Regions from separate parts of the Alicyclobacillus sp. SO9 genome, predicted to be linked through region 3. Evidence: riboswitches for the same ligand, from Rfam matches in the RefSeq annotation. Region 3 holds a riboswitch; each other region holds the start of a gene.
The links. A riboswitch is a leader RNA that binds a small molecule or an ion and turns the genes downstream of it on or off. The one in region 3 is predicted to bind ZMP and ZTP.
Positions count from the first base shown of each region.

Region 1: another riboswitch for ZMP and ZTP. It lies ahead of serA (phosphoglycerate dehydrogenase); the one in region 3 lies ahead of GI364_RS17425 (bifunctional 5,10-methylenetetrahydrofolate dehydrogenase/5,10-methenyltetrahydrofolate cyclohydrolase).
Region 2: another riboswitch for ZMP and ZTP. It lies ahead of GI364_RS14685 (bifunctional 5,10-methylenetetrahydrofolate dehydrogenase/5,10-methenyltetrahydrofolate cyclohydrolase); the one in region 3 lies ahead of GI364_RS17425 (bifunctional 5,10-methylenetetrahydrofolate dehydrogenase/5,10-methenyltetrahydrofolate cyclohydrolase).

Region 1 covers NZ_CP066339.1:2,180,544-2,191,201, reverse strand. The annotation lists gene GI364_RS09860 (hypothetical protein) at 194-406, shown strand; gene GI364_RS09855 (YlbF/YmcA family competence regulator) at 410-808, shown strand; gene GI364_RS09850 (DUF1292 domain-containing protein) at 898-1,209, shown strand; tRNA gene GI364_RS09845 (tRNA-Thr) at 1,376-1,450, opposite strand; tRNA gene GI364_RS09840 (tRNA-Met) at 1,709-1,785, opposite strand; tRNA gene GI364_RS09835 (tRNA-Ser) at 1,789-1,882, opposite strand; gene GI364_RS09830 (HAD family hydrolase) at 2,034-3,155, opposite strand; gene serC (3-phosphoserine/phosphohydroxythreonine transaminase) at 3,174-4,262, opposite strand; gene serA (phosphoglycerate dehydrogenase) at 4,332-5,915, opposite strand; ZMP/ZTP riboswitch at 6,027-6,113, opposite strand; gene GI364_RS09815 (aspartate kinase) at 6,215-7,441, opposite strand; gene argH (argininosuccinate lyase) at 7,591-8,988, opposite strand; gene GI364_RS09805 (argininosuccinate synthase) at 8,985-10,271, opposite strand; gene argF (ornithine carbamoyltransferase) at 10,268-10,658, opposite strand, start outside.
Region 2 covers NZ_CP066339.1:3,110,668-3,121,325, reverse strand. The annotation lists gene GI364_RS14695 (MFS transporter) at 1-17, shown strand, start outside; gene GI364_RS14690 (DUF1330 domain-containing protein) at 434-871, shown strand; ZMP/ZTP riboswitch at 996-1,074, shown strand; gene GI364_RS14685 (bifunctional 5,10-methylenetetrahydrofolate dehydrogenase/5,10-methenyltetrahydrofolate cyclohydrolase) at 1,142-1,978, shown strand; gene GI364_RS14680 (MerR family transcriptional regulator) at 2,159-2,926, opposite strand; gene GI364_RS14675 (dihydrofolate reductase) at 3,000-3,491, opposite strand; gene GI364_RS14670 (NAD(P)/FAD-dependent oxidoreductase) at 3,771-4,667, shown strand; gene GI364_RS14665 (glycine betaine ABC transporter substrate-binding protein) at 4,864-5,778, opposite strand; gene GI364_RS14660 (GbsR/MarR family transcriptional regulator) at 6,097-6,654, shown strand; gene GI364_RS14655 (amidohydrolase family protein) at 6,647-7,738, shown strand; gene GI364_RS14650 (Rieske (2Fe-2S) protein) at 7,735-8,091, shown strand; gene betB (betaine-aldehyde dehydrogenase) at 8,119-9,609, shown strand; gene GI364_RS14640 (MBL fold metallo-hydrolase) at 9,999-10,658, opposite strand, start outside.
Region 3 covers NZ_CP066339.1:3,697,526-3,708,183, forward strand. The annotation lists gene GI364_RS17415 (aromatic ring-hydroxylating oxygenase subunit alpha) at 1-412, opposite strand, end outside; gene GI364_RS17420 (MFS transporter) at 689-1,960, shown strand; gene GI364_RS17425 (bifunctional 5,10-methylenetetrahydrofolate dehydrogenase/5,10-methenyltetrahydrofolate cyclohydrolase) at 2,051-2,929, opposite strand; ZMP/ZTP riboswitch at 3,060-3,139, opposite strand; gene GI364_RS17430 (ATP-binding protein) at 3,276-4,604, opposite strand; gene GI364_RS17435 (ATP-binding protein) at 4,662-6,173, opposite strand; gene GI364_RS17440 (glycoside hydrolase family 32 protein) at 6,628-8,184, opposite strand; gene GI364_RS17445 (DoxX family membrane protein) at 8,398-8,973, shown strand; gene GI364_RS17450 (BtaManbiosPhlase) at 9,088-10,161, opposite strand; gene GI364_RS17455 (glycoside hydrolase family 130 protein) at 10,183-10,658, opposite strand, start outside.

The DNA.
Region 1 (10,658 bases), 1.5 Mb from region 3:
TACCTGCCTATGTATTAGCCTAAAAGTCCGCAGAGCCGCGGTCAAGTCTATTTACGTATCGGTTGTGACATTTTCAAAAATGAATGTGCACCTTTTTCACTTATACCCTGCGGCATCCCGGAATAGTCTTTGACCAGAATTTTCACGCGCCGTATAATGGCCATAAGTGAGGATACATTGGAGAGGAGCCAAAATGATGATGGAGCGCAAACATCAGCGTGTTTCCACTCAGTATATTTTGTTCAGTTCTCTATTCTTACTGGTTCTTGTCGGAGTTATTGTCCATTCCTATACCGCACTAATCATCTTGGCCATCGTTGGCATCGTGTTAGCCGTTGTCGGAGACCGTGGGGAGAACAGCCCGTCAGAGCCGTATAAGGAGTACAACAAATATCACCATGTTTAACGAGTGGCGACAGGAGGACTTACCATTTCACACAACGACCTGTTAGTGCAAGCAGAAGAGTTAGCCGATAGAATTATGGAAATGCCTGAAGTTGATGCATATAAAAAAGCTGAGGCAGACCTCCAAAGGTGTTCTGATGCGCAGTCTATGATGTTGCAGTTAAAGGATTTGCAGGAGCAAATTGCTGAGTTTAGTTCGAGGAACGTTCCCGAACAGTACTATCAGCACTTATCCAAGGAATCTGAATCACTTTTGGAGAAATTGGAGACGATACCAGAGGTCAATGCCTTTCAAGAAGCGCAATCCAAAGTAAACCGTCTCCTCCAAGAAGTGAGTGATCGCCTGGCTAGTGCCGTGATGAAGCAAGTTGTTCCGTCAGCAAACGTAGATAACGTCGAGTAACACTGCACGTGTCTGAATTGACGGGCTTTTGCCCACAATGTTATGATGGGCTAGTTATTTTTCCGTATTGGAGAAAGAAGGGTTACTCTATGACAGAACACAATCATGACCACGAACACGAGCATGAGCACGAATTTGATGAAGAAGAGATAATAGTTCTTGAAGACGAGGATGGAAAGGAACACAATTTTATCCTCGGCGAGGTCATCCGCGTTGAAGAAACTGAATACGCAATTCTCTTACCCATTGATGAAGACGTCGAAGAAGGCGTTATCTTTCGAATTGACGGCGAGGAAGACGACCAAATGGTATTGTCCGAAATCGAAGACGATGCAGAATGGGAAAAGGTCGTCTCTGCTTACAATGAATTGGAAGAAGACGAGGACAGCGAGGGCGTATAGATTTTCCTATTTATTCACTTGGGTAACACGTCCCCTCCTAAAACCACAAAACCTGCCGACTCGGGCAGGTTTTTTTAATGAACAACTACAATTGAACTCGTGACGAACGAACCAACGGCCGTCCATATTCTCCATAACTGCGGTTTATTCGCGTACAACGAGAAACTGGAGCCACCTGTCGGATTCGAACCGACGACCTGCTCATTACGAGTGAGCCGCTCTACCCCTGAGCCAAGGTGGCACAACGCATCTCTTATCATTTTAATGGCACTCTGACAGCCTGTCCAGCCCTGCATGAATACGCTCGTGCCCTCTACCTGCTCGTTGAAACGGATTTGAACCCTCCACGGAAAAATCGAAACGGAATTCACCGTCACTACATCATCGTAAGACCCTTGTCACATCAAGTGAATAAACAATACGAGTTCCATTGCGAAGCGGCAACAGAACTCGTACTCTGCTTGTAATCAACCAAGTTCGATGATTCATATGTGCTCTTTGGTAGCGGCGAGTGGATTCGAACCACCGACGCCACGGGTATGAACCGTGTGCTCTAACCAACTGAGCTACGCCGCCACATGGCGGAGAGAGAGGGATTCGAACCCTCGAGACGGGTTTAAACCGCCTACACGATTTCCAATCGTGCTCCTTCGGCCAACTCGGACATCTCTCCATGTCGATTGGTCAAGCGACGATTGTTATCTTAGCATGAAACCATATCTCCCCGCAAGATGTTTTTCTAGAATTTTAGACAAGAAGAAATTTGCCGTTATTCCCCAACAACACGCTGGGCAAATACCTCCCCTTACCAGCGTTTCCCATAACTATTTTTTCAGTAACGACCATAAATCCGTCACATCCGACCAGATGTATGTGGCTCCTGCTGTTTCAAACTCAGGTCGAGCTGCTTTACCTGAAAGTCCTGTAAGTACTGCTGCAAAATCACATCCCAGACTCTTTGCAGCCAACAAATCGGCCATGGAGTCTCCAACGATGAGAATCGTGTCCCCTACCGTATGTTCAAGAGGTAACTCCTCTTGAAGAACTGCAATGGTGTCAGGGCTCTCCATGTAACTTCGCAAGTAGCAGAACGGATGAGGCTTAGACAAAGGGCGATAAGATGGGTAGCTCGTCTCCGCTTCAAGCACGTCGGACGCAGTAGTAATGCATCCCTCATCAAAGTATTCATCCCAGGCATAGCTTTCAAACGGAACTTTCGTTTCCACTTCCGGCCGTCCGGTGGCAACCCCAATACGAACTCCGCGCCGAACGCACTCTGCAAAGAGTTTGCTCACTTCCTTCGGATTTACGACCGGTACCTCGTTCAAGACAAAACCAGTTTTGTTACCAGGCTGCGACGGCAGATAGCTTTTCCCAAGATACCATTCTTGAAAAGTTTGCTGTCCTACCTCCCACAAGCTTCTTAACACTGCCTCAATTTTCGGGTTTGTCCCAAACACCAATTGATACCGCTGTTCCAAAACAAGCCACAAATCCTGTTTTGTTCGACATGCCTCAAACAGCTTGGAAAAGTCAGAAAAATCCGTCTGAATATCCAATCCTTTCAGCATACCGCCAAATTCCCGCAGAGATTTTTCGGTCCAAGATTCAACTGCTGCGAATTTTGAAAACTCTGGACCAGCGCTGACCGCTTCTGCGTATTTTAGAAACTGCACCAAAAATTGAAGATATACCATATCCCAATTGGCATTGATGCCTAGGCTCTTCATTGCGTTTAAAACCGTATCTTGAACAAAAACACTCCATCGTATCTGATGAATCTGTTCGTCACTAAAGTTATCCCTGTATTCAGGAAGATAGCTTATGGAAACGCCAAGAAACCGAGAGCTGCTCAACAATTCATAGATTGTCAGGGCAGATGCATCAAAGTACCTCTCCTCACTCAATAACACACCGTCTACATCAAACAGAATCGTCTTATACACAGATTGCACTCCACACTTTCAATTGTTCTTCCGAAAAGTCTGCATAAATTCGGCCAGGCGACTACATGCCTCCAAAGAGAGGGCATTGTAAATGGAGGCACGACAACCGCCGACAGACCGGTGCCCAGACAGTCCCACAAAACCAGACTCCGCCGCTTCGCGCAAAAATTTCTGCTCTAGTTCGTCTGATGCAAGGTTAAACGTGACATTCATTCGAGAGCGGCTGCTTGCCTGTGCATACCCTCTGTAAAAACCCTCACTCTTATCAATGGCGGTATACAGGGTACCAGCTTTGTCTTCGTTCAGTTGCTCAATGCCCCGCAATCCCCCCATACTCTCCAGCCATTTCAAAACTTTTCCGAGGACATAAACGGAAAACACCGGCGGCGTATTGTACCGTGATTTACCGGAAATATGGGTCGCATAACGCATGACTTTTGGAACTTCTTCCATCACGGCCTGCTGTACCCATTCCCTTCTTAGCAAAACCAAGGTCACGCCAGCGGGACCAAGGTTCTTTTGTGCTCCGCCATACACCATGTCAAAGTTTGTCATGGCAAAGGGACGAGACAGCATATCGCTTGACATGTCAGCCACCAATGGAACTGACTGTTTTTCAGGCAATTGTCTCCACTGGGTTCCGTAGATGGTGTTGTTAGTGGTGATATGCACATAGGCGTCCGACTCTTTCGTGTTCCACTGTGTCGGTATAGACCGGAAACCCTGCTCCTTGGAACTTCCTGCAATACGCACCCTTCCCGTTGTCTCTGCTTCCTGCATTGCTTTGTTCGCCCACGATCCGCTCAGAACATAGGCAGCTTCTGACCCCTCCCCGCGGAAATTTAACGGAAGCATGGCGAACTGCAGACTGGCACCGCCTTGCAAAAATAAAACTTCATATTCGTCAGACACCTGCAGCAGTCTTCGCAGTCGCGCCTCGGCCTCTTCCTGTATTTCCTCGTACGCCTTGCCCCGGTGGCTCATCTCCATGACTGACATCCCAGATTGCCGATAGTTTAGCAGTTCTTCCTGCACTTCTAACAGCACGGATTCCGGGAGTACTGCAGGACCTGCACCAAAATTGTCTACTCGCGCTGGATGTGACAAACTACAACCTCCTCAAAATGGTCGCTTCAATCTAAAATGGTCGTTTCAAGCGAAAACGGTATGTCCACGCTAGAGTACAATGGTCTGTACTTCATGAATGCCAGGCAGCTGCGACAACTCATGCACTACCGATTCAGGTACCAGCTTATCCACTGTCAGAAGCATGACTGCCTCTCCACCCGTTTCCTTACGACCCACCTGCATCGCAGCAATATTAATCTGTTCCTTGCCCAACATGCTGCCAAGATGCCCAATCATCCCGGGTCTGTCATGGTGTTTTGTGAAAATCATCTTTCCTTCTGTACTTGCGTCGATTGGATAGCCCTCAATTTCAACAATACGCGGACCAAGACCGTTGTACAGCGTACCCGCTACCTTGTGTAATTCTCCGTTGACCCGAACCGACAGACTGAGAAGATGGGTAAATACCTTGTGCTGCGATTCACGGACCTGTCGTATAGTCATACCTGCCTGCTTAGCCAAAGTCGGAGCATTGATGAAGTTGACTTCGTCACCGTATCTGTAGCCCAAGAGCCCTTTCAAGACACTTCTCGACACAAAGGGTAAATCACTGTCATCAAGTTCACCGCAAAACACCATTTCTACTTCAGACATAGCCCCAGACGCCAATTGACCTACAAATTTCCCGAGGCGCTCACCCAAATTTAGATGCGGCTGTAAATACTGTTTCTGCTCTTCGCTTAGAGAAGGTATGTTTACAGCGTTCTTAAACGGCTTTCCAACCAGCACATGCCCAACTTCTTCTGCGACAGAGACAGCCACATTGACCTGCGCCTCTACCGTCGATGCCCCCAAGTGGGGCGTTGTGATGACTTGAGGAAATTGCAGCAGAGGATGGTCTGCCGTCACGGGTTCCTCTTCAAAAACATCGAAAGCAGCACCTGCAACCTTGCCGCTTGTCAGTGCCTCGCAAAGGGCAACTTCGTCAATGATACCGCCGCGGGCACAGTTCACGATTCGGACTCCGGTTTTCATTTTTCCGAACATTTTCTCATCAATAATATGTTTCGTATCTTTTGTCAAAGGTGTATGAACAGTCACAAAATCGGCTTCTGCGACCGCATCTTCAAGCGACTTTAATGTGACACCAAGTGTCTTGGCACGGTCTTCTGTCAAAAATGGATCGTAGGCAACAAGACGCATTCCAAATGCTTTAGCACGCTTGGCCACTTCAGTTCCAATACGCCCCATTCCGACAACGGCAAGCGTCTTTCCTGACAGCTCAACACCGACAAAAGTCTTACGGTCCCACTTTCCCTCCTGCATCGTCTGACGCGCCTGCGGAATATGCCGCGACAGTGAAATCAGCATTGCAAAGGTGTGTTCTGCAGCAGAAATTGTATTACCGTCAGGAGCATTAATTACAACGATGCCGTGTTCTGTAGCCGCATCAACATCAATGTTGTCCACTCCAACGCCAGCCCGGCCAATCACTTTCAGCTGCCCACAAGCTTGGATGACCTTTCGTGTCACTTTTGTCTGTGACCGAACAAGCAAAGCTTCTGCATCGGAAACGGCAGCAATGAGTTCGTCTTCTTTCAGACCTGTCCTTTTTTCAATCTCAATCTCTTGATACTGCTTCAATCGGTCAAGCCCCAAGGAGGAAATATCATCTGCTACGAAGACCTTCATACGCCTCTCTCCCAACTCCTTATAGTCTCTGTCTTGCGCCTCTCCCGCCGTGACTGTCGCTGCTTGGAGAGACATGCCGAAAATAAAAACCGCAGGGCACACTCCTCATACGAGCAGCGCCCAGGCGGTCGGCAATTTCATTCATTCGCACTCCCACAAGGTAATCCCCTTAAAAATCCGCCAGTCATGCGAACACTGTCTCTTTTGTTTCCTTGAATTTATAGAAGGATTGAACGAATGTCAATGAAATATTTCGAACAATCTAAAACTAAGACTCATTTTTGAGTAGTTCTCCGTTTTTACTTGCTTCCGGACAGTACTCCCTCCAAGAAAGCACTGTGGACAGATGAAACGGCCGTTGCCAGTTGCGAAGCGGGGATAATACAGGACACTTTGATTTCTGAAGTGCTGACCATCTTGATTGTCACGTCCGCACTTGCTAAAATTTCGAACATTTCGCCCGCAACCCCAGGATTACTAATCATGCCGGCTCCGACAATGGAAATTTTCGCTAAACCTGACTCTTTAATGACATCTTCAAAGCCCAGTTCGGTTCTCAGACCTTCGACGACCGCTAGCGCCTCATCGACATCTTGCTCCTGAACGGTAAACGAAACATCGACAACACGTTCCTTAACAACACTCTGAACGATAACGTCTACGTTTACTCTTTCTTCAGCAAGCTTTGAAAACATCTTGGCAAGACCGTGCCGATTGACCGGTACACCGACCACGGCGATTCGCGCGACACTCTTCTCAGTTGCAATACCCGTTACAGGTTTTTGCAGTTCAAGACCCTCCAAATCAGCCACGATTTCTGTCCCCTCTTCTTCAGAAAAACTAGATTTAACCACTAGACGTACTGAGAACTTCTTCGCATTTTCTACTGCGCGCGGATGCAAAACCTGAGCACCCAATGTCGCGAGTTCCAACATTTCCTCATGCTGTAGAGACTTGATTTTCCGAGCGTTAGGTACGGTTCGCGGATCCGTTGTGAAGACCCCCGTAACATCTGTATAGATCTCACACACATCTGCATCAAGTGCAGCCGCAATCACCACTGCGGTAGTGTCCGAGCCCCCGCGGCCAAGCGTCGTCACTGAGTCTCCGGCAATACCTTGAAAGCCCGTTACAACCGGAACGATTCCGTCCTTCAAAGCCTGTTCCAGGAATTCCGTACGAACATTTGTCATCCGCGCTGTCCCATGTATGGCCTCTGTTTCGATACCAGCCTGCCAGCCAGTGTAGGACTTGGCAGTAATATTGCGCTTGTGTAGCGCCATTGACAAAAGCGCTGCTGAGACCTGCTCTCCAGTTGACAGCAACGCGTCCAGTTCCCTGGCATCCGGTTTGTTCGTAAGTCCTTTCGCCAGCTCTACTAACTGGTCCGTGGTTTTACCCATGGCAGAGACCACAACAGCACATTCATTGCCGGCCTGTACTGTTTTCGCAACTCTGTCAGCTACAGCTTCAATTCGCTCCAAGCTCCCCACCGAAGTCCCGCCGTACTTCTGTACAATCCGCAACCTCTCCACTCCTATCTGTTACTTCTTCAAGTTAATGAAGAACCTCACCGGTCAGAATAGGTTCTTCGCATTCTGACTGCCGAGGTCTAATCACGGGGTTCTATGGTAGTCTAGTGTACCTACTTTATTGCGGTAACGCAACAATATGCCTAAATTCCAATTGATTTGCTTCGTTGTGACCGCAGTGTGTCTTTTGCGTATTCGATTTGCTGTATCACAGCACTGGTCCCCGTTCCTCCACGGCTTTGTCGCGCATCCACGACGCGGCGAACTTCTATTGCCGCAAACACATCCTTATCAAACAGCGGAGAGCACGCCTTGTAATCAGCCAATGAGAGTCCTGCAAGGTTTGTCCCCTTTTCAATGGCTTGCATCACGAGTTGGCCTACGACGGCATGAGCTTCACGAAAAGGCATTTGTTTTTGGACCAGATAGTCAGCGACGTCCGTTGCATTGGAAAAATCCTGTCCAAAAACCTTTTTCAGACGGTGTGTCTGCACTGTGAATGAGTTCATCATTCCACGCACCAGTTCCAGTGCTGGAAGTAACGTGTCCAGTGTATCAAAAACGCCTTCCTTATCTTCCTGCATATCCTTGTTATACGCCAGCGGCAGACCCTTCAGCGTCGTGAGCAGGGCCATCAAATGTCCGTATACACGGCCAGTCTTACCGCGTATCACTTCGGGAACATCGGGATTCTTCTTCTGCGGCATCATACTTGACCCGGTGCAGTAAGCATCGGACAACTCGATGAATCCAAATTCCTCGCTCACCCACAGTATCAATTCCTCCGACATTCGAGACAGGTGCATCATGAGAATGCTTGCCGTGTTGAGAAACTCAATCAAATAATCCCTGTCCGAAACTGCATCCAGAGAGTTCTCATACAGGCCGGCAAAACCAAGGAGCTTTGCTGTATACTGCCTGTCAACAGCAAACGTGGTTCCAGCCAATGCTCCGGCACCCAAAGGGGACATATCTGTTCGCCGATGAACGTCCTCTAGTCGGTCAAAATCTCTCTGTAACATCCAAAAGTAAGCCAGGAGGTGGTGACTGAATAAAATCGGCTGAGCCCGTTGCAGATGAGTGTAGCCCGGAATGACAACGTCGAGATGTCTTTCCGACTGCTCCAGCAACACCTGCTGCAGGCGGCTCACTGCCGCCTGCAGCTCCTGTATCGATTCTTTCACAAACAAATGCATATCTAAGGCTACTTGGTCATTACGGCTTCTCCCCGTGTGCAGTTTCCCAGCAACTGGACCTATGCGCTCGTGAAGCAAGCGTTCCACATTCATATGAATATCTTCGTCTTCAACGCGCCATTCAATTTTGTCAGCTTCTACGTCGTGTCGTATCTCATTGAGGCCTGTCACCAGAAGATTCGCATCAACTTCCGCAATGATACCCGTAGTTCCCAGCATCTTGGCATGCGCGATGCTGCCGCGGATGTCGACTTCTGCAAGTCGCTTATCAAAGGCGATAGAAGCTGTGTACTGTTCTACCAACTCATTCGTATCTTGCGAAAATCGTCCTCCCCATAATTTCATGCATTGGGCCCCTCTACAGACCCCACCGATTCTTTCTCTGCGACAGATACACTTACACCGGGCAGTGTCTGGTCTGATTTAGCACCCAACTGGTTCTGAAGTCCTGCGTAAACCGTTGTCGGCATGCCCCACAAGCTGATAAAGCCCACAGCAGCCTGATGGTCAAAGGTGTCTCCTGCAGAGTACGTGGCCAAATCGTGGCGGTAGAGTGAGTACGGTGATTTACGACCGACAGTTTGTGCTTGCCCTTTGTAGAGCTTCACACGGACGTCTCCCGTCACGTTTTTCTGAGTCGTGTCTACAAATGCGTCAAAAGCTTCCTTTAATGGTGAGAACCAAAGTCCGTTGTAAATGAGTTTGTTGTACTCCAACTCTACAGTGGCTTTGTATTGAGCTACTTCCCGGGTCAATGTCAACGACTCCAGTTCGTTGTGGGCCTGCACTAACACTACGCCTGCCGGTGATTCATACACCTCACGAGATTTAATTCCGACCAAGCGGTTCTCAACACAGTCAATGCGACCGACGCCGTGTTTGCCGGCAATCTTGTTTAGCTTCGAAATCAGCTCACCGAGTTGAAGGACCTCACCATTGAGCGCCACCGGTACGCCTTCGTCAAAGGATACTTCAATGTACTCCGGTTCATCAGGAGCGTCCTTTGCTTCCGTGGTCCAAAGCCATGCGTCTGTTGGCGCTTCGGCCCATGGGTCTTCCAATACTCCGCACTCAATCGCGCGCCCCCATAAATTTGCGTCAATGCTGTATGGATTCTCCTTGGTCGCGGCAATTGGAATGTCGTGTTCCTTGGCGTAAGCAATCTCTTCATCACGCGTCCAACTCCACTGACGCACGGGTGCGACAACTTCCAAATCCGGATTGAGTGCTTTCACAGAGACTTCAAACCGAACCTGGTCATTCCCTTTGCCCGTACAGCCATGAGCTACAGCTGTGGCCCCCTCTTTAGCTGCTACTTCGACGAGTAGTTGTGAAATCAACGGACGGGACAATGCCGAAGCTAATGGATACTTTCCTTCATATAAGGCGTTTGCTTTCAGCGCAGGTGCCACAAACTCAGATGCGTACCGCTCCACTGCGTCGATACGGTAGGATTTCACTGCGCCTACTTCCAAAGCTTTTTGCTGCACAAAGTCCAAGTCTAAGCCTTCACCTACATCCACACACATCGCAATTACGTCATAACCGAAGTTTTCCTTCAACCAAGCTATTGCTACGGATGTATCCAAACCGCCGGAGTATGCCAACACCAATTTTTCTTTACTCACTCTGATTCCTCCCCAAAAACCTGCGTTTTGCTCATAGTTGCTGCAAGCACTGCTTTTTGCACGTGGAGCCGATTTTCGGCTTCATCAAAAATCACAGAATGTTCTCCGTCAATCACACCAGCTGTTACCTCTTCTCCGCGATGAGCGGGCAGGCAGTGCATAAACAAGTAGTCTGGGTGTGCATGTGAAACAAGTTCTTCGTTAACCTGATAATTTGCAAAGATATGCTGACGAAACTCTGCTTCCTCCTCATCCCCCATGCTGGTCCAGACATCAGTGTAGACAACGTCAGCCCCTTTGACTGCGCGTACGGCATCAGTGGTAACAAGAATTTGAGCCCGTTGACTTACGGCATCTTTTTTGGCAAACTCCACAATGTCATTGTCT
Region 2 (10,658 bases), 590 kb from region 3:
ACGACGATGACGTGTAGGTATCAAAGTGCCGTGCGACACATGTCCGCCAATGCTCGAACACAGTAATTCACCTTCAAATGTCTAAACAGGGCAGCGACTCGGTAATTGCGGACAAGCTGCCTTGACAGATTCCCGCAGCACTCCAGGTAGATTGTTTTTAATTGGGCCGCATCAAGAACGTAGGCTTGTTCAGAATCTTGACACACAGGTTGGCACTTTGATTGCAGGGGCCAGGAACATCCTTGAGTGGCTGTCAATAGCCTCGTCTCTACGCAATTCAGTTTTTTTATTGATCTCTGCATAATCAATAATGTAGGTATTATATCCGGGTAATATTGACTTTATATTTTATCCGGGTATAATACTACCGAGACTTATTGATAAGTTCTCTGTCAACCCAAATAGAGAATGTTTTCTGAAAGGAGACACTACGATGGACTTTGAACATGGTCGCTACATCGAACCATCTCAACGCGCTGGCATGAGATTCATGCAACGTGGCATTGATGGTAGCGTCATCATGCTGAATCTGCTGCGTTTTCGCGAATTTGCCGATTACTCAGCCCATCCTGAACTTGCATCGGAGGTTCCAATCACTGGTGCCGAAGCGTTCAACCGCTACATTGAGCACACACTGCCATTTCTGCGAAAAAGCGGCGGTGACGTCATGTTTCTGGGTAAGGGTGGAGAGTTTCTTATCGGTCCGGAAGACGAAAGATGGGACCTTGTCATGCTGATACGCCAGAGCAGCGCGCAATCGTTTCTTGCTTTTTCAACCCATCAAGACTACTTAGCCGGTATCGGGCATCGGACTGCGGCAATAGAGGATTCACGCCTCCTACCTATGGTAGAGCTTGCAAAACCAATGTAATATGAGGAGAGCAGCGTCATTGTCTTTTGAAATAGATACTGGTACGCTGACGAAGTGTACGTCATAAAGACCTGCGATATTGACGGAGACCTGTAGAAAGATGATACTCTGTATGTGAAAAGAATGGATTTGTGGTTACTGGCGAACGTAGATTAACTACGGGGGAGCCACAAGTAATAGTGCCGCTCGCCTGGGCAGGGGTAAGGACCAAGAGTTCTTACCCCTTTAATATTCAGTCGTACTAACCTATGTGATAGGAGGAAAAAGTTCATGGAGCCAACTTTATTGAGAGGGAAGCCTGTCGTTCAAGAGATGGAAGCCACCTTGTCTGAAAGAGTCAAGAAACTCTTTTTAAAGGGTACTAAGCCATGTCTTGCCACGATACTGGTTGGCAATGATCCGGCGTCAACGACCTACGTCCGCATGAAGGCACGGGCGTGTGAGCGAAATCAATTAGAGTCAAGACAGATTCACTTGCCTGAAACCACTGATACAGCTGCGCTCATTGACGTTATTAAGAACTTGAATATCGACCCAGGAGTTCATGGCATCTTACTGCAGCATCCAGTTCCTCGACATATAGAAGAACGAGCCGCATTTGAGGCCATTGTGCCGGAGAAGGATGTTGACGGTGTGACAAGTTGGGGTTTCGGACGCATGTCCTTCGGGCTAAGCAGCTACCATAGTTGTACCCCTGAAGCGGTCATGAATATCTTAGACTATTACGAAATTCCCATTAAACGAAAGCGGGCAGTGGTGCTTGGTCGAAGTCCAATATTGGGAAAGCCGGTATCCATGTTGTTGCTAAATAGAGATGCGACCGTCATTACTTGTCATTCACACACTCAACACATCGATGAAATAGTGCGACAAGCCGACATTCTGGTAGCGGCGGTCGGAAAGAATAAGTTTGTGCAAGGTTCGTGGGTCAAACCTGGAGCTGTCATCATTGACGCGGGATACAGTGAAAACACAGGGGACGTTGATTATGCTGCATGTCTAGACGTCGTTAGCGCGATAACACCCGTTCCAGGTGGTGTCGGTCCAGTTACAATTGCAAATCTTCTCAGGAATACAGTTGTAGCTGCTGAACAGACTTTGCGCTAATTAAGCACCACAAAACGGTCCGACGCTGAGTCGTGGGCATGACCCTTGGTAACAAGCATGCGTCTCTTCAAGCCATAACTAATTGGCTGAAACTAACGAGCGAAGTTCAAAAAGAGAAGAGCAGAACCAGCACTTTATTGGAGTTCTGCTCTTAAGGCCAGATGCGACTGTAAGCGAAAATCACACCCTAAATCCTGTATAAATGTGAATGGCATCCCGGAGAAACTCGGCTGTCCCTGGGTGCTCAGTATCGTAAAACGCCTTAAATCGTTCATCATCGACATACATTTGAGCAAGTTCCGCATGAGCCTCACTCGTGTACTTATCCCAGGTAAATGCTAACCATCGTTTATGAAGTGCTGCCGCTTTCTGTGCAATGTCACTGGCTGGATTCCCAGTCTGGAATGCCTTTGCCAGAGTGACTTTCACCTCATTCCCGAGGTGGGTCCAATCCTCATACTCTTTCTCAGTCATTTTCTGAAGCCTCTTGTTTGATTTATGAACGGAGTCATCGCCGTATTTATTGCGGATTTCTTTCCCATAGGCTGTCTCGTTTTCATCAATCATCCGCTCTTTGAAGCCCTCAAACTTTTCTCTGTCACTCATGGTGGTTCGTCTCCCTTCTGCCAATGCAATTGTTTGTTCCGCATTGGCTATCAATAAATCCAATTGTTCTCGCCTGTCAAGGAGTCGCTTAAGATGTTTCTGCAGTGCTTGAATTCTGTCAAACGTCGGGTCTGTTATGATTTTGCGGATGACTTCAAGATTTACACCCAGTTCCCTGTAAAACAGAATTTGCTGAAGTTGGTCGACTTCCCATTGGCCGTAAATTCGGTACCCTGATGAACTGGTTCTCGCCGGGCTCAAGAGTCCAATCTCATCGTAGTACCGAAGCGTACGGGTACTGATTCCGGCTATATTTGCGAACTTCTGGATTGTGTATTCCATCGTTCACCTCCTCACAGGGTAACTGTAAACCTTTACGCAACGTTAAAGTCAAGACCCATTGCATGTGATAGTTTCAGTTCGAAACAGCATTTGTGGGTTTGCGAACGTAGACATTAAAACTGTATTCAAACGGACTTCTCTTGTCTTGGTTTCCAGGAGTACTTGACGTAAGTACCCAGTCTGACAGGTCGATTTCGACAGTGGTATTTCCTTCTATAACGGCGTCAATCTCGGTTATATACAGAACCTGCGCCAGATGGATGGTTTGCTCGATAATAGAGCCGCCTCCAATGATGACAACGTCACCCGGAATGCGGGTGATAGCGTCTATATGATGCAGGACATGAACATTTTGGGCTGTAAATGATGTGTCACGAGTGACGACGTAGTTGATGCGATGCGGTAGAGCACGGCCAATGGCTGTATACGTGCGTCTCCCCATTACGATGTTCTTTCCAGTCGTGAGCTTCTTAAAGTACCGAAGGTCCTCTGGAATATGCCAGGGCATGCCGTTATTCTTGCCAATGACCCCGTTTCGTGATTTTGCCAGAAGAATTGATATCATGCGCAACCTCCAAAAGGGGATTCTGCTAAGATGTATCAATTTGGTGTCTTTTGTGTCAGAACATTATATCAGGAAACTTATATGCCCTGTGTTTCTGCAAATCGTCATTTCCGTCGTGTTTGCTTGATGATAACACCGCGCCGTGTCGGTGGTACAAGCCGTGGTAAGGAGCCGCGTTCAAGTCATGTATAATAACCATAGCAGTTTACATGAATATTGAATAAAATTCCCGCAGCGTCATCTTGCGTTGCGATTTGCAAAAGTGAAGGAGGAACTCTGTTGAAGGACATCCTGGTTATCGGTTCAGGACCAGCTGGTATGGCAACTGCCGTATGGGCCCGTCGTCTGGGACTTAGTGTGCAGGTGTATGAACAAGATGCGATTCCAGGGGGTCAATTGAATCTCATCAAAGGAGAAATTGAGGATTATCCGGGCGTAGATTGCTCAGGTCCCGAGTTGCGTGACAAAATTGTCCATCGGTTAGACAGCATGGGTGTGGAGATCGTACTGAATAGTCATGTTTCCGATTTAGATCCCGTTCAACGCACGATTGTCGTGAACGGTCACCAGGTGTCTGGGAGAAACATTGTGATTGCAACAGGCGGCAGGCCGCGTAAGCTTGGAATTCCTGGAGAGCAAGAAATGTATGCAAGAGGTGAAACCTACCGCAGTTCAGTCCATGCCTCTCAGATGAAAGGTAAACCGGTGATTGTCGTTGGTGGTGGGGACAGAGCTGTCGAAAACGCATACCAGTTCCTCAAAGGCGGTGCACACGTGACTTTGGTACATAGGGGAGACAATTTGACTGCCAGACGGGGCATGACGGATTTGCTGCGAACAGTACCTGGGTGTGAGTACTTATTTAACTGTACACCGACAAGAATTGTTGGCTCTCAGAAAGTAGAAGGTTTGAAAGTGGAAATGGACGGAAAAGAGACACTGCTGAAGGCGGATGCAATTGTGATAACGATTGGTCTTCAGCCCACCACATCCTTTTTACATGACAAGTTGCCGCTCGACACGGAAGGACGAATTGAGACAAACCAAGTTTATGAGACAAAATACAGAGGGGTGTTTGCTATAGGAGACGCCATGATTTCTTCGCAGTTCTCCAGCATCGCTGCTTGCGGTGGTCAAGGAATGGTGGTTGCAAAGCAAATCGCCGTGTCAATGTAATACCATCTCACATATTTGCATGAGCGACCATGCGTGTATCAAGAGGGGAAAGGCAACCCATCAACATTGGACTATCTTTTCTCGACATGAGAGCAAGACAAATATGGCCCTAGTGAAAAAGATGTCGTTGGGCCGGTACTGGTCCAACGACATCTTGCGTCGCGAAGATGATTCGGAAATGAGTAAGGTTGTCAGATTAGCTCATCCAGCTTTTTACCAGAGACTGGTTGTTGCTAACCCACTTTTTCACAGCCGCATTTTTGGATTTCGAATTGTTGATGTCTTCCTCCAAAGTTCCCAGTTGCTTCTGCGTAATCTTAAAGTTCTTCAGCCACTTCGCTGCTTGCGGGTGTGAGTTGAGCCACTTTTTATTTGTTTCTCCCTGGATCCATCCGGGTTTCCCAAACACTTGCTTCGGGTCAGACAAGTATTTCAAATGATATTTTGCGAATGCCCAGTGCGGACTCCAGAGTGTGACAACAACGTCTTTTTTCTGACCGTATGCTTTTTTCAAGGCACTCAGCATAGCCGGGGCAGAACTAGAAATCAGATTCTCCTTAAGCCCGTACGTGGTTACGGCCTTCTTCGCCAATTTCATCTCTACGGCACCTGAACCAATCCCTACAATTCTCCCATTAAGCTTTGATTTGACTTTGTTCAAATCCGAAATGGAGTTTACATTCTTCATGTAGGTCGGTACCACAAAACCTTCTCTTGTCTTGCCCTTGTACCATTTTCCAATGGTTGCAAGGTTAGACTTGTATTTGCTGATATATTGGTTTTGTTCGGGGAGCCAAGAGTCGAAGAAGAGATCGATGCCGCCTTTAGACAAGCCCACAAACATCGGACCTAAAGATACAGTCTTAAGGTGAACCTGATAGCCCTTTTGTTCAAGCAAGTATTTCCAAAGATATGTGGTTGCGACGTCCTCAGACCAGTTGATGTAACCAATCGTGATGGATTTACTAGCCGATCCCGTTGACGAGCCCTGCGCCGAATTTTGCTGAACGGAAGAATTTTGACTTGATGTCTGGTTCTGTGTACCGCATCCTGTGACTGCAACGGCACAGAGCGCTGTTCCGGACAAAATTAAGCCTAACTTTCTGTTCATATTGTACAAATACCCCTTTGTGTTGTGTTATCCATTCAATTTTCCTGTCTTCTGTTGATGAATCCTTTGTCAATCATGCTTCTGCGTAATAATAGGTGATTGTGGAAACCCTACGTTTGTAAGGTTACCTTTGGCAAACGACATAGCAAATCGTCGCGGTTGTAGCCTCACGATGGTTGTAGTCACAACATTTTTATATTCACTTAATTTTCGAAAGATGACTCCGTTTGCTCTTGCACCTCCTAAAACACCATGTTACATTCTGTTCATACAGTTTATACTGTACAAATTGATTTGTAAAATTGGCGGTGATAGTAGATGGCGGGATTTGACGAACTTGAACACGCCAGGCGCCACTATTCGCAAGCTCAGGCGGAAACGATGGGTATGTACGGGTTGAATCAATCTGTGGGCTTGCTTTACGGCGCAATGATTTTTCGAGAGGCACCTCTTACCTTAGAAGACATGTGTAAAGAGACCGGAATGAGTAAGACCAGCATGAGCACTGGTGTTCGAGAACTAGCACGTTTACAGCTTGTGAGAAAGGCATTTCGGCCCGGAGTGCGCAAAGACCTGTATGAAGTGGAGAGGAGTCAGTTTACTTCCTTCATTGAATACTTCACGAAACTCTGGAGAAGAGCGTCGGAATTGAACTTAAGGGCAATTCGTCAAAGTGAGGCTGAGATAAGGAAGATTCTGCAGGATACAGATAATGAGGAACTTCAGACTCGTGCAGAGGAAGATTTGAAAATACTAAGTGAATCAACCACATACTATCTCTGGCTGAGAGAGTTAACTGATGCGTTTGAACGCGGGGATATCAATGTACCTATTCCAACTCAAGCGGTACACGGGGAGGCGAGCAACCATGAGTAAAGCACTAATGTTGGAAAAACCAAAAGGAATACGCCTGGTGGATACTGACATTCATGAGCGCGTGCAATACGCGGATTTGCTTCCCTATTTGGAAGACCCATGGCGTCGCTACATTTTGGATTGTGAGTGGAAGCAGGAGAAGCATTTGCCTTATACCCAGCCGGCCATTGCAGGGTTGGACCGGGCGGACGCGAGACTCAGTGACGGGCGGCCCGCGGGGTCTGATTTGGACTTCATGAAACAGCAACTGTTGGATTCGGGCGGGCATGAGTTTGGAATTTTAACCGGAGCGTTGGACCCATCTCCGTCGTCAATGAACGGATGGTACGAGATGGGAGCCGCACTTGCCTCTGCTTATAATGATTGGCAGATTGAACACTGGCTGGAACGGGATGAAAGGTTGTACGGTTCAGTGCATATTGCCGCAAAGGATGTACAGACCGCCGTCCGCGAGATTCATCGTGTCGGGTCACATCCCAAAATGGTGCAGGTTTTGCTTCCTTTAGATGACACCCTTTGGGGAGACCCCTATTATCACCCAATTTTTGAAGCTGCGGTACAGCACCGGCTCGCTGTCGGGATGCATCACAATGAACCGCCGGTGTACTATGGAAAATTTCCGCGGTACTTTATCGAATGGCACACTATGATTCCGACTGCCCATATGATGCAGGTCACTAATTTGGTTTTTAACGGTGTGTTTGAGAAATTTCCAGCTTTAAAAGTGCTGATGATTGAAGGCGGATTTACATTTGCCCCTTTTCTAATGAGGAAAATGGATGAGCAGTATCGGCACCTTCGGCACGAAGTGCCTTGGATTAAGCGGATGCCAAGTGAAATTATTCGCAATCATATTCGATTTACGACTCAGCCAATGGATGAAATGAACCGCAAGGATTTTATGCGGGTCATTGAGGGACTGGAGTCGGAAGATATGATTTGTTTTTCGACCGACTATCCACACTGGGATTACGATTCTCCTATTCGCGCGTTACCGTCTCTAGACTTTCCATTGAAAGAAAAAATATATTCAACCAACGCGAAGGCGATGTACGAGAAATTACCGGGGGGTGGAAGGCAGTGAGGCAGGTGGTCTGCAAAACTTCAGACGTGAACCCTGGAGAGATGCAAGAGGCAAGATTTGGTGAACTGCCAATTGTTTTGTGCCGTACTCTCGAAGGTAAATTCTATGCATTCTCCAACCGGTGTCTGCATCAAGGTGCTTCATTAGCTGACGGAATGCTTTGTGGTGCGCCTGTGCCAACGGATACACCTGGAGAGTACAGGTATGAACGTGAAGGACAAATTCTCCGCTGCCCCTGGCACGGAAGAGAGTTTGATGTTGTAAATGGGGGTCAAATGCTGGCCGACCCCGCTCGTTGCCTTCCGCGCTTCCAAATTGAAATTGAAGATGACCGTGTCGTTGTAGTTCGATAAACCTGTCTAATAGTTTGGAGTGCTGATATGGTAACAATTGATGAAATCGAAGCGAAAATGTATGTAGACGGAGACTGGATTTGTGCAAAAACGGGTGAGAAGAGGGACATCATTAACCCTTTTAACCAGAAAGTGATTGGTCAGGTAGAAGAAGCTGGCCTGGAAGATGTCCAGATTGCAGTGGAGGCAGCGAGACAGGCCTTTGACAAAGGAAAGTGGCCCCATTTACCGGCCGCAGAACGGGGTCGTAAGCTGTTTTGCCTTGCACAATTGCTGCAAGAAGAGCGAGAAAGGTTTGCGCAAATAGAGACGCTCAATACCGGGAAGACCCTGATGGAAAGTCTCGCTGATATGGAGGATATTGCTAACGTGTTTCGCTACTTCGCCGGTTTGGCTGACAAATCGGGCGGAGAAGCGATTGCGTCTCCAATTGAGCATTCCAGTAGTATGGTTGTACGTGAACCGGTTGGTGTCTGTGCCCAAATCACACCTTGGAACTACCCATTGCTGCAGGCCGCGTGGAAAATTGCTCCAGCCCTGGCTGCCGGCTGCACCGTGATTCTCAAGCCCAGTGAACTGACACCCCTGACATCTCTCGAACTGGCCAAGTTAGCGGAGCGGGCAGGAATCCCTCGCGGTGTGTTTAACGTGCTTACGGGACCTGGGCATTCCGTTGGTGCAGCGTTGTCTGAATCGGACGATATCGACTTGGTCTCTTTCACCGGCGGCGGAGCCACGGGCCGGAAAATTATGAAGGCTGCGGCCGGAAACTTTAAGAAAATTGCCTTGGAGCTCGGCGGAAAGAATCCCAATATTGTGTTTGCTGATGCGGACTTTGACACGGCAGTGGATTACGCGTTAAACGCAGTATTTTTTCATGCAGGTCAAGTCTGCTCTGCTGGTGCAAGACTGTTATTAGAAAATGAAATTCACGACAGGTTCGTTGAAGAATTAAAACGGAGAATTCCTAAGATTCGACTAGGAGACGGATTTGACGATACTGTGCAAATGGGTCCGCTTATTTCCCGGGAACATTTGGACAAAGTTGAGCACTACGTCAACATTGCTGAGAAAGAAGGTGCTTCTCTGGTACTCGGCGGCAAGCGACCCGAATCTCCGGAACTGAAGGACGGATTCTTCTTTGAGCCGACTCTGTTTATAGACTGCCAAGAAACCATGCGGGTCGTGCAGGAGGAGACCTTTGGTCCGATTCTCACAGTCGAGCGGTTTGTCGACGAGGAGGACGCTGTGCGAAAAGCGAATAATACCATCTATGGACTGGCAGGAGCAGTGTGGACGACTGACGCCGACAGAGCGCAGCGTGTCTCACACGCACTGCGCATGGGAACGGTCTGGATTAATGATTTTCACCCCTACTTCGCACAAGCACCGTGGGGAGGTTACAAGCAATCTGGGATTGGTCGTGAGTTGGGACATTCCGGACTTGACGAATACACGGAGCTGAAACATGTTTTTCAAAATCATGCACCAAAGCCGATGAATTGGTTTGGCGTGTAGGCGTAGGGCAGATCACAGAGCCGCTCTTTGTGAAATGAAGGGGAAACGGACAGAAAGCAGCGTGCTAAAGACCACGCTGCTTTCTGCGTTTGCCGTTAGAGGGACTCGGTTGCCCCAGCCTCCCAATGCCGAGTGACTGCGTCCTAACAACCTTCTACGCCTTGCGGTAGTACGAATAAATCACTGGAGCAAAGGCTACTGCAAAAAAGCCGACGGCCATCAGTTTGAAAAACCTGGAGTACATCATGTTCATCTAAAACGCACTCCTCAGCGAATTTTTACACATAGTAACATATGCCCCTGGTATGCAGGCGCCTGTATAGAAGCCTATGTCCTTAAATGATTTTTCAAATGATTTTTCGTTTTAAACACGCACTAAGCGCTGACGGCTAATCACTGACGGCACAACGGTTTGGCCCGATTTCCATTTCCTCCAACTTGGCCGAGTCGTCTACCTCAAGCTGTCCCATGTTCACTTCGCGAATTTCTCTGTAAGCATTCGGTTGAGGCGGCAGATTCTCAGTCACCATGCGTTCAAACTCAGCTTTGTCGTCGACACCGAGTGAACTGTTGCGCTCAAACAATGTCCCTAGTCTCGCCATCACACGGCCGCTGTCATCGAGTTCGCCCGTAGTAGCAAAGTGTGCCGGAAGTACATGTAAATCTGGACTTAAATTGTGGTAGGTTTCGTGCAAGGAAGAGTACAAATCTAGCGCCCATTCTCCGGCTTTACCGGCCAAATCGGGGCGACCGATAGACTGTACGAAGAGCGTGTCGCCTGACAGCAGATATTTGTCATCGACGACAATGCTGGTACTTCCTGACGTGTGTCCGGGGGTTGCAAGTGCACGAACCTTTACGCCTGAAGACCCAACGGAGAGAGTCGTTCCGTCTGCCAGCTGGGTGTAGTCGTACGTGACGCGCTCTGCATCCCCCGGCGGAAGCCAGTAGCGTGCGCCAGTGCTGGCAGCTAGCTTTCGACCGCCAGAAATGTGATCGGCGTGGAGATGCGTATCGACGACATGCTCAATGGAAACTCCGAGGTCTTT
Region 3 (10,658 bases):
TCCGGTCTAATTCCTCGCCATAGACCTGATTTCCAGCGACAATGCCAATCAGTTCTCCACTGAGGTTAAAGGTCCAGCCGTGGTACGGACACGTAAATGTCTTGTTGCTCCCAAAATCCGCACTGCAAAGCTGCGTACCGCGATGTGAACAGGAGTTCAGGTATGCTTGGATGCGGCCTTCACTGTCGCGTAGTAAAAGAACGGGATCGTGCACAATCCATCGGGTTATATAATCTCCCGGATTCTCAATCTCTGATTCATGTCCAATGAAGTTCCAAGTCTTCGCATAAATATGTGCTAGTTCCCTTTCATAGATATCTTCATTTGCAAAGGCCCACTGTGGTAAAACACCTCTTTGAATTTTCTCTTTAACTTCACGCAATACTTCTTGGTCGAGTACGCGTTTGACCAATGGCTTTAACCTCCCATTCCCGCAAAATCCACGCTTAAAAGCGCTTTCATAAATTTGATAATTCCAATAATTAAACCAATTTGTCATCAAGACTAGCACCATCGCAGTTGCTCGACTACTGCTTTGTTCCGGTATCTGGAACACACACAACAAAATAATTCAGTTGAAAAATGCAGGCTGTTCCGCATAGAGGGACAAAGCCATAGTACCCTTATACCAGCAATGATACCGTTTACATTAAATTATCTAAAAATTTGCACAGTAGGAGGCGTATTTATGTCTGACTACACCAAACCAAGTTGGCGTAGGTATGAGAATTTTATTGTCATTACGATGTTCTTCACGTACGGCTTTGTCATGATGGATCGTTTGAGCATTACCTATCTGTTTCCTTTTCTGGCCCCCGCTCTAAAGTTGAATGACACGCAAATTGGTCTGTCCGTCTCGATTCTGTCAATCTGTTGGGCTGTATCGAGTTGGATATTTTCCAGCGCCTCAGACTTATTGAGCAAAAAGAAGGCATTTCTCGTTGTTATTGTTCTCATCTTCTCCCTGGCATCTTTTTCAACCGGGTTGGCAGCTACCTTCACCGCTTTGATGCTGGCACGGGGGCTAATGGGCGCTGCCGAGGGACCTGTTGTCACATTAGCGCAGGCCGCTGTTATCGCCGACTCGTCCACGAAACGGCGGGGCTTCAATATGGGACTGGTGCAAAGTTCAACAGCATTACTCGGCGCTGTCGTTGCACCTTTGGTCGTCGTTGCCATTGCGCAGTCTATGACTTGGCGCTACTCTTTTTATATCCTCGCTATTCCCGGAATTGTTGTCGCTCTGATTCTGATGAAATTCATGAGAGAACCCAAAATGAGCAAAGAAGTATCCGAACACATTCACACCAAACCTAAACTTTCCGATTACAAAAAAGCATTTCAGCATCGAAACATCTGGCTCGGCATGGTCATGTCAATTGGATTCATGAGTTGGCTGTTTGCATTCACTACATTTGCGCCAACCTTCTTGGTAAAAATCGATAAGATCAGCCCGTCCTATGTTTCCCTGATTATGAGTGCAATGGGACTGGGAAGCTTTATCTGGGGACTTGTTCTTCCGTCACTGTCCGATAGATTCGGGCGCAAACCCATCATGACTATCTTCGGAGCCGTTGCTATCTTCGCTCCTATCATCCCGGCTGAATTTCATCTATCTGTCGGTCCATTAATAGCCGTCATGTTCTTCCTCGCCCTGGCACAGGGCTATGCACCCATATTCATGGCAATTATCCCGTCGGAATCTGTACCCAGAGAATTTGTCGCAACTTCGATGTCCATCATCGTGTTTGTGGGCGAGCTGTTCGGAGGTACTACCGTTCCCACTGTTGCAGGTATTTTGGCCGATCACTTTAGTCCTGTTGCACCATTGTGGATGGCTGCCGCAGGCTCGTTTGTGGTCTTTTTGGCTTCCTTTGGATTAAAAGAAACCTCACCCATGAAGCTCCGTCGTCTCGAGACTAAGAGACAGATGGACAGTTCATCCCTGCCCACTGTATGACAGTAACATGGGGAATCGTGCAAATGTACGATTCCCCATGGCTGTATCTTGTACTTCCCGTAGAATGCCAGACTTCGTGATAAAATTCGCTTAGGCCAAATCGGCCGCATTTTGATATAACATTCCTTCTTCGTCTTGCCAATCCATAGCGGCCGTTAGATTGTGAAATAACTGCATCGTCGTCACTGTGCCAACCCCTCCGGGTGTAGGCGAAAGTGCCCTCACCTTATCTGCCACCTCAGTATCCACATCTCCAACAATGTTTCCCTCGCTCTCGTTTATACCGGCGTCAATAATGACGTGTTGGGAATGAACCATGTCAGGTGTAATGAGACCTGCCTTTCCGACGGCTACGAAAATAATGTCAGCCGCCTTTGTATGCAGAGAGACATCCTTGGTTCCAGCATGACAGACTGTAACGGTTGCATTATTCCGCACCAGCAGGTGAAACAACGGCTGCCCAACTGTTTCACCAAAGCCGACAAGTGCCACATGTTTTCCTGACACCGAATAGCCAAAGTGATTGAGCAGCTTCACTGCAGCCACAGGAGTAGCTGGATAAAGACCCTTGTCACCTGTCATATTCGCAAATCGATTGATTTTCGTTAGGCCGTCAACATCCTTATAAGGTGAAATAGCTTGTGTCACACGCGACGTGTCGATGTGCGCCGGCAAGGGCAGTTCAACCATGATTCCGTGTACAGAACTGTCATGGTTTAACTGCTGAATCTTCTCTATTATGGTCCCAGTTGACGCGTCCCGGCCAAAGTGAAGAATCTCGTATTCAATCCCCAGTTTCGCAGCAGTCTTCCCTTTGGATTTTGCGTAGTACGCACACGCTGCATCCCCTTCAACAAGAACTGTTACAATTCTTGGCCGGATGCCGCTCTGCACATAGGCCTCCACTTTCAATTTAATAGAAGCCCTAATTTCCTCAGCGACTTGCTTGCCATACATTTCAATCGTCACAACTCTCCACTCCCCATGTGCTACTTCCCGGAGGGCCGTCTGTGAAACGCTGTCGTGGCTGACGCTAGGTCAGAGGCAGCGCAAATATGAGAAAGTTGCTAGCACAGAAAAGACCGCCCAGGTTGTCCATTTTGGTCACCCAGGCGGTCGGCTGTTAACGATTGTACTTCCTCGTGGTTATCCACGTATCCGCCAGTCATACAATCGATGATATTCAAGTGATAAGCAACTGCACAAAATTTCAATACCGCGTCCAAACTGTATTCTGCAACGGACTGAATTACGGAATCACTATAACAACTGAAGCGGACTTCGTCAACAAGGCGTGGGCATTTCCCGATTCCTGCTAGTTCCAGTTTTCGCTTGCGAGGTCTGCCGTGGGATGTGTAGCATTCTCAAGTTCGGCGGCACTTTCAACGACCGAAGGCTGTGTGTCGGAGACAGGAAGGGAAACCGAAAAGGTCGTCCCTGCGTTGACCTTACTGGTAACCTGAATTTGGCCCTTCATGAGTTGAATGAACCTGTATGATGTCATGAGTCCTAGTCCTGTCCCCTTGTGTTTTGTCGAATAGAAAGGCTTACCCAGCCGTTGAATCTGTTCGGATGTCATGCCGATTCCGGTATCGCTGACGGTGATACCAACTGCTCTTCGGCGTCGGCGTATTTGCACTGACAGCGTCCCTCCCTTTGGCATTGCCTCTATTCCATTCTTCATGATGTTCAGTACGCACTTTGAAAATCTCTCTCCGTCGATAGACATGTAAACATCCGTCTCCAAATTTTGAATCACACTGACATTGTGAAGTGTAGCGTATGGGGTGATCGATGCAAGCGACTGCTGAATCAATTGCGATACGTTCACCCGTTCCATGTTGTTTAGTTGTGGATGAGACAAGGAAAGGTATTCGTCAATGACAGAGGAAGCTTTGTCCAGTTCGCCTAGAACGATGTTCAAATAGTCTCTCCTTGTCTGCTCAGAATTGTTTTCCTGGAGAAGCTGCAAAAAACCACGGGACACAGTCAGTGGATTTCTTATCTCGTGGGCTATAGAAGCCGTCAACGAGTTGACCAGTTGCACTTTCTCAAGTTCTTGCAAGTGATGTCTCATCTCAACGTTGCTGCGTACGGTATCAATCAAAAAAACGACCATGACAGTCGTTGCGACTTCGACAATTCCCCATTCGCACAGGAACCACAGGTGCTTGGGTTCAATTGGATACCTGAGAATCACAACCATTATGTTCAGTACCACAGGAGCAGCATTGAGCAGGGCGGCCACTACAACTTTTTTTGCCTTGGAGTACCGGACAAAGCGCGGATTTATGTAAAAGGCCAAGACCAGGATGGGTGTAAAAGTGAGGAGCATTTGTAGAAATCCGCTTCCTCCAATAACATACCGATACACAAAAGATGTGGTCGTCACGGCCAAACCGGGACCAATTCCTCCATACAAAATGCTAAGAAGAATTACAACAAGTCTGAGGTCGTAGAGTTGACCGGGAAACAAAGTGAAGGGAAAGGTCATACATAGAACTACTGCTGTACTGGGCAGTAATAGCAATATCCAACGCACATATTTTTCATGAAACACATGTCTCGATGCAAACAACCCAAATATGCACAAGAATATAATAAACACATTCAGCAACAGATTATCAACGGGCAATTCTACCACGCTCCAAACAACGTTATTTACTGTTGATATCAGAACACGTAATCACAGACACCGTGGTCAACTGCTTGAGGATACGGGTAAAACAATTGAAACTGTGGTTCCTTTATCAACACGGCTTCGAATTTCGATTCTTCCGCCGTGGCTGCGTACAATCTGCTGTGTCACCATCATGCCCAGACCAGTCCCATCTTCCTTCGTGGTGAAAAAAGGCTCGCCAATCATGGCGATACTGTCTTCCGGGATGCCACATCCTTCGTCCGCAACACAAACAGTCACTTCATTCGAACCTGTTTGCTCCGTTTGAACTGTAATCGTCCCGCCAGTTGGCATAGCATCCAGCGCATTTCGAATAATGTTGATGAACACTTGCTTCATTTGGCTTTCATCACAGACAATGGGAGGAAGTATAGAAAAGTTCGTCTGGATTACCGTGTTGTTCATAATTGCTTCGCCTTTTAGAAACGCCAATGTTGTCTCAATGATATGTTTGAGGTCGTGAATTCGCATACTCTCTGAATGCGGTTTCGACAGGACAAGAAATTCACCCACAATTGTATTCATTCGTTGGAGCTCGGACGCCATGATGTCAAAATAGTCGTCCATGCCTGCTCGGCCAGATTGGATGAGTTGGACAAACCCCATGAGAGAAGTCAACGGATTTCTGATTTCGTGCGCGATACCCGCAGCTAATTGTCCGAGGACATGAAGCTTTTCCGAGCGTTCCAGCATGCCACGAGTCCTGATACGCTCCTCTTCTGCTCGTTTTTGTTCTGTAATGTCCACAGCCAAGCCAATAAGCCGCTTGAGGTCTCCGTCACTACCCCGAATCGGAATGACCCTGTCATGTATCCAGCGAACCTCTCCGTTGGGATGAATGACACGATAATCATCGATAAACTGGATTCCATCATGAACCCGATTCATTTGTTCTCGCACAGACTCAACATCATCCGGGTGGATATTTTCATAGCAACTTGACGGATCCCGTAAAATTCTTTCAACAGGGATTCCCCAAATTTTCTCGCTGCCAGGCGATACTTGAATAACGGTTTTAGACGGCCATATCTGTGCCCAGAGCGCTACATCAAGCGTGTCAAAAATCGTTTTAATCTGCTCTTTCGTATACTCCAATTCATGCTTTGTCAGTTGCTCATCTGTTGTATCTCGTGCAATCACATGCGAACCAATCACACGGTTGTCCAATTCAATTGGAACACGCTTCAGTTGAACATAAACTGAATGGCCGCTACTATGGGTTATGAGCCCTTCTCCATACACACAATCGTCCGCATACATATTTGCAGAAGGATGCCGGTGCCACTCCATCCTATTAAATACATCCGTTAAATCCATGGTTTTCAACGAATCAGAAGAATGCCCTGTTATCCGCTCACATGCGGGATTGGCAGAAGTAATCCGGCCCGTAACTGTGATTTCGAAGATGCCGTCGGGGTGCCCCTTTAATAAGCTGTCGTATTTAGCCTGTAGCTTGCCCTCTTGTGTTTCAAGTGGGGTTGTCAGAGCGTTACCGTATGCGTCGGTTCCGCAGTTCATTGATGCAGTTCCCACAAACAACACCCTTTTCATCTGAATTTTCGTAAATCCTTCTACAAAAATAACTCGATATCCTCTTCGTCATGCAGCTCATCAGAATAAATGCGAAACTGGCGGTAGAAATTTCACACTCGGGACAAGGTTTTTCAAGACACCCGCCGTTACAATGACTCCTTCTCACACGTATCGTGAACCATGAAACCGAGAGGGGGATATCGCTATGTACGGAGCATTTGGAGGCTATACGAGGTGGGCCGTGGTGTTCTTAATTATTTTTGTGTTGTTTATACTCCTCGTGCCATACTCAGTCACAACCTGTACTACAACACCCGTATACTAGAGTACACCGACAGAAGATGTATCACAACGGGGGCTGCAAGGCATATCGTGGTGGGAATCCAGTTGACAGCCCCCGAATCTGTCATCGTACACCATAAACTGCTTCACTGACACAGGTCTCATCAAATCTTTACGGTTGAAGTTCCCAGATTTTCAGTGCCTTAATGAGTGTCTTCCCTTTTCCAGAAAACACCTCCAGTCTGTCACTGGTTGGCATGGGATAAATCCGATTCGTCATGACCTTAACACCATGGTTTACGAATATCTCTATAGAACTGGTGTCGAGGAAGATTTGCAAATGCAGCAACTCGTCGCCACGGTCCACGGTGCAGGTTGACGATGTTGTATCTCCTGCGCCAGAATGGCTTCGATAGAATTCAAGTTCACTCTTCAAACGGTCAAACTTCAGTACGCTCTCTTCAGAACCATCCTCTGCGCACCGAAACTTCATACCAAAGCAGTCTGCATCTGTTTCGTCCAGGTCATATTCGATTTCAATTTCCAATTGAATGCCTCGAACAGCTTGCAGTGGATTGCGGCTGCGAGGTGTCAAAAGTACATTGCAGCGTGTCAGCAGTTCGTTACTCCTCAGTTTCATCATTTCGGCAACAGGCAAAGACAGCAATTGTCCGTTCGGATTAAGCTCGAGCCTGCGCGGCAGGGTAAGGGCTCCTGACCATCCATCTTGTTGACTTGGCATAGACGTTCCCCATGTATTCATCCATCCAAAGCCAATCGTCCGCCCACTGTCGTCCTGAAAACTTTGCGCGGCGTAGAAATCCTGCCCCTCATCCAATCGAGCTGTGTGCTCTGTTGTGAACTCACCTGTCTCATAATTCAGGTCTCCAACCATATACAGGTTTGAGCAGTTTTCCATTCCTTCTGGCGACACCAAAAATACACTCTTGCGACCAAATGGCAGGACGTCCGGACATTCCCAGTTGTACCCTTGTACACCATTACTTTGGTTGATTACTGAGACATAGTCCCAGTCCAATAGATTCTTTGATTGATACAGCACTGCACGGCCATGACCGTTCTTTCCGGTGCCAAGAACCATGTACCAATTGTCGTTATGCTTCCACACTTTAGGATCCCGAAAGTCTTCCGACGCCTCCGACGGCGGACTTGAAATAATGGGATTGAGAGGATGCTTCCGAAAGGAAACGCCGCCGTCATCGCTCGTCGCCATACACTGAACTTCTTTGGGGCTTTTGCTGTCCGAATGTCCGGTATAAAACAGATACAGCTTTCCAGCGTGCACAACGGCGCTTCCCGAGAAACACCCATTTTCGTCGTAGTCTTCACTTGGTGCCAAAGCGATGGGCAGTTCACTCCAATGGACTAAATCATCGCTAACCACGTGCCCCCAATGCATGGGTCCCTGGTATGGACTAAAGGGATGATACTGATAGAACACATGATACTTTCCTTGAAAATACACTAAGCCGTTCGGGTCGTTCATCCAATTTACACTGGGTGCGACATGATACTTCGGCCGATATCGGTCATTCACTGCACCTGCTGCCTGGTTTTTGTAAGCGTCAGCTCGTTTAATGAGGATTTGGTGTCTGTCATGCAAATTCATCGATTGCTCTCCTCGGACTTTTCCAAATAGTTGAAGCGCACCTGAACTAGTCGTAATGGGTGCTGTGTCCCACATGATACTGCTGCTATACTGCTCCATTGAATACTCCCCACGGTAAGCAGTGGCCTACTAAAAAATAGGTTGTCCTCAGCATAGGAATTTTCTCTGATTTGGAAGACACTATTCATGGAGGCAGTCAGCACACTACTCCTTATATCACAGCCATCCATCACACTCCAGTGGAAGTTTGCTCACTCCTCTGCATTCCGATTTACCGGCAATTATCTTAAGGTTTCTGAGGAGGTCGGACAAATGAGTTACTTTGGTGCCGTCGGGGAAGAACTGAAAAAAAGTTGGTGGAACGCAGTCGTCGTGATTGTCTTTACAATTTCCAGGATATTTTTCGGGTGGGGATTTTTTCACGCCGGTTGGGAGAAAATGACCAAGGAAAACTGGTTCGGTGACGGCAAGTTTGACGCAGGCGGACTGATTCATAAGATGGTTGGAAATATACAGCACTCACACGGCCCAGACCCGCTGCATTTAAACAATCTGTTGGTCTGGTTTGCCAATCACATCTTCATCCCCATGGCCGGATTTACAGATTTTCTGGTTGTTCTCTTTGAAATGTTAATTGGTATCTGTGTCTTCTTCGGAATCGGCATTGTCTGGACTATGCTCGTAGCACTGTTCTTAAACCTGCAGTTCGCGGCGGCCGGTTCTGCAAACAACTTCGGCTATTTGGTGACTGACATCGTTTGGTTCAAATGGCCCAAGTATGCTGGCCTGATTGGCTTTGACGGCTATGTGCGTTACAGAAAAGGTAAAAGCCTTCTGGGCGCATCGAGTCTGAACACCCCGCCAAGCGGCAAAGGGACTGCAATGTAAAGCCGCTGATAGACCGCTGTACGACATACAAAGCAGTGATTGTAACAGATTAAAGGCCAGAAGAGTCACCGAATATCACTTCGGTGACTCTTCTCAATATCTCGTTCCAACACTTCACTCTGCCCCAGGCTCCACGTAGGTCAGAGAGTCCAGAATTTCACGGAGGCTGAATTGTGCACATGCCATGGCTGTATCGGCCACGCCGTAATACAGTTTGACAACGTCATCTTCAACGACAGCACCGCACGAGAAAACAACATTTCCGAAGAAGCCTTCCGTTTCGTAAGGTTCCGTCGGAGTCAGTATAGGTTCATCGCTGCGCGCGATGACCTTTGCTGGATTATTCACATCCAGAAGCAGGGCGCCCATGCAGTAGCGGTCATTGTGATCGGCACCATGATAGATCTCCAGCCACCCTTTGTCTGTTTTGATAGGTACAGCCCCAGCTCCCATTCTTCGACTATCCCAGCGTCCCTCTCGCAGACCGATAAGATGCTGATGGTTCCCCCAATGCTCAAGATTGTCCGACTGTGCAATCCAAACTTCAGGCTGTCCTACGCCGCTTGGGACAGGTCGGTGAAGGGCGAAGAATTTGCCGTTGACTCTTTCAGGAAACAACACTACGTCTTTGTTTTCCGGAGGAAAAATCAGGCCGTGTCGCCGGACGGTAACAAAGTCTTCCGTCTCTGCAAGACCCACACCAACCCCTTCCGTTGACACGACGCTGTAGGTGATATAGAACCTGCCCTCAATTTGGGTAATTCTGGGGTCCTCTACACCGAATGCTTCATATCGGTTATTTGGAAACAACAGAGGTTCTTTGTCGACGATAAAGTGGCGTCCGTCTGTGCTTCTTGCAACTCGCAAGTACGATACAGAGGTTAAGTAAGACCACTGACTTTTGTTCTTGTAACGAATAACCCGTGAATCTCTGAAATCCAGCGCTTCATCGTTCAGGTTGAACTCTAGCGTGCGTAAGCCCTGTGCGTCAGGGTCATACCACACGGCTGAGACATGCTCATTGTCAGAACTGACAGGCCGTTCCGCTACACGCAGCAGCAGAATGGTTTCGTTACGCAGTTTGGCGGTGCCAGCATTAAAGGCTCCGATGACCTCACTCTGCTCAAGATGGGGTTCAATGTCTGAGGGTTGTACCAGAGGATTTTCGGCATATCTGACTACTTTCATGAACAAGATCACCTCGCAGGATTAGTAATCACTGTAGTTCGCAGTAAAAGTCGCTGCTCCAATTTTAGAGTCAGCCATTCCGTAATAAATGAAAGCTTGTCCATTGAGCTCGACCAAGCCCTCTATAAAGACGACATTATTGACTTGCCCCTCACGCTCAGCCCGAGCGTCTGGCGCAAAGAAAGGCTGCTCTGTACGTCCAAGGACTTTTGACGGGTCGTCGAGCGAAAGCAAAACCTGTCCTGCTGAGTAAACCAGCGTTCCGGCTCGGTTGTCCAGACTTTTCACGCGTTTAGCTGCATTGTAAATCAGCACGATGCCGTCCTTTGTTTTAAAAGGTTGAGGACCGGGTTCTATCAATTCACTGTCGAATGCATCTGGATTCTTTGAGGGTTCCATGACCGGCGTTGGATTCGGGAACCAATGCAACAAATCTGTGGACTCCGCCATCCAAATTGAAGTATCCCCGAAGAACATAATGTACCTGCCATTGATTG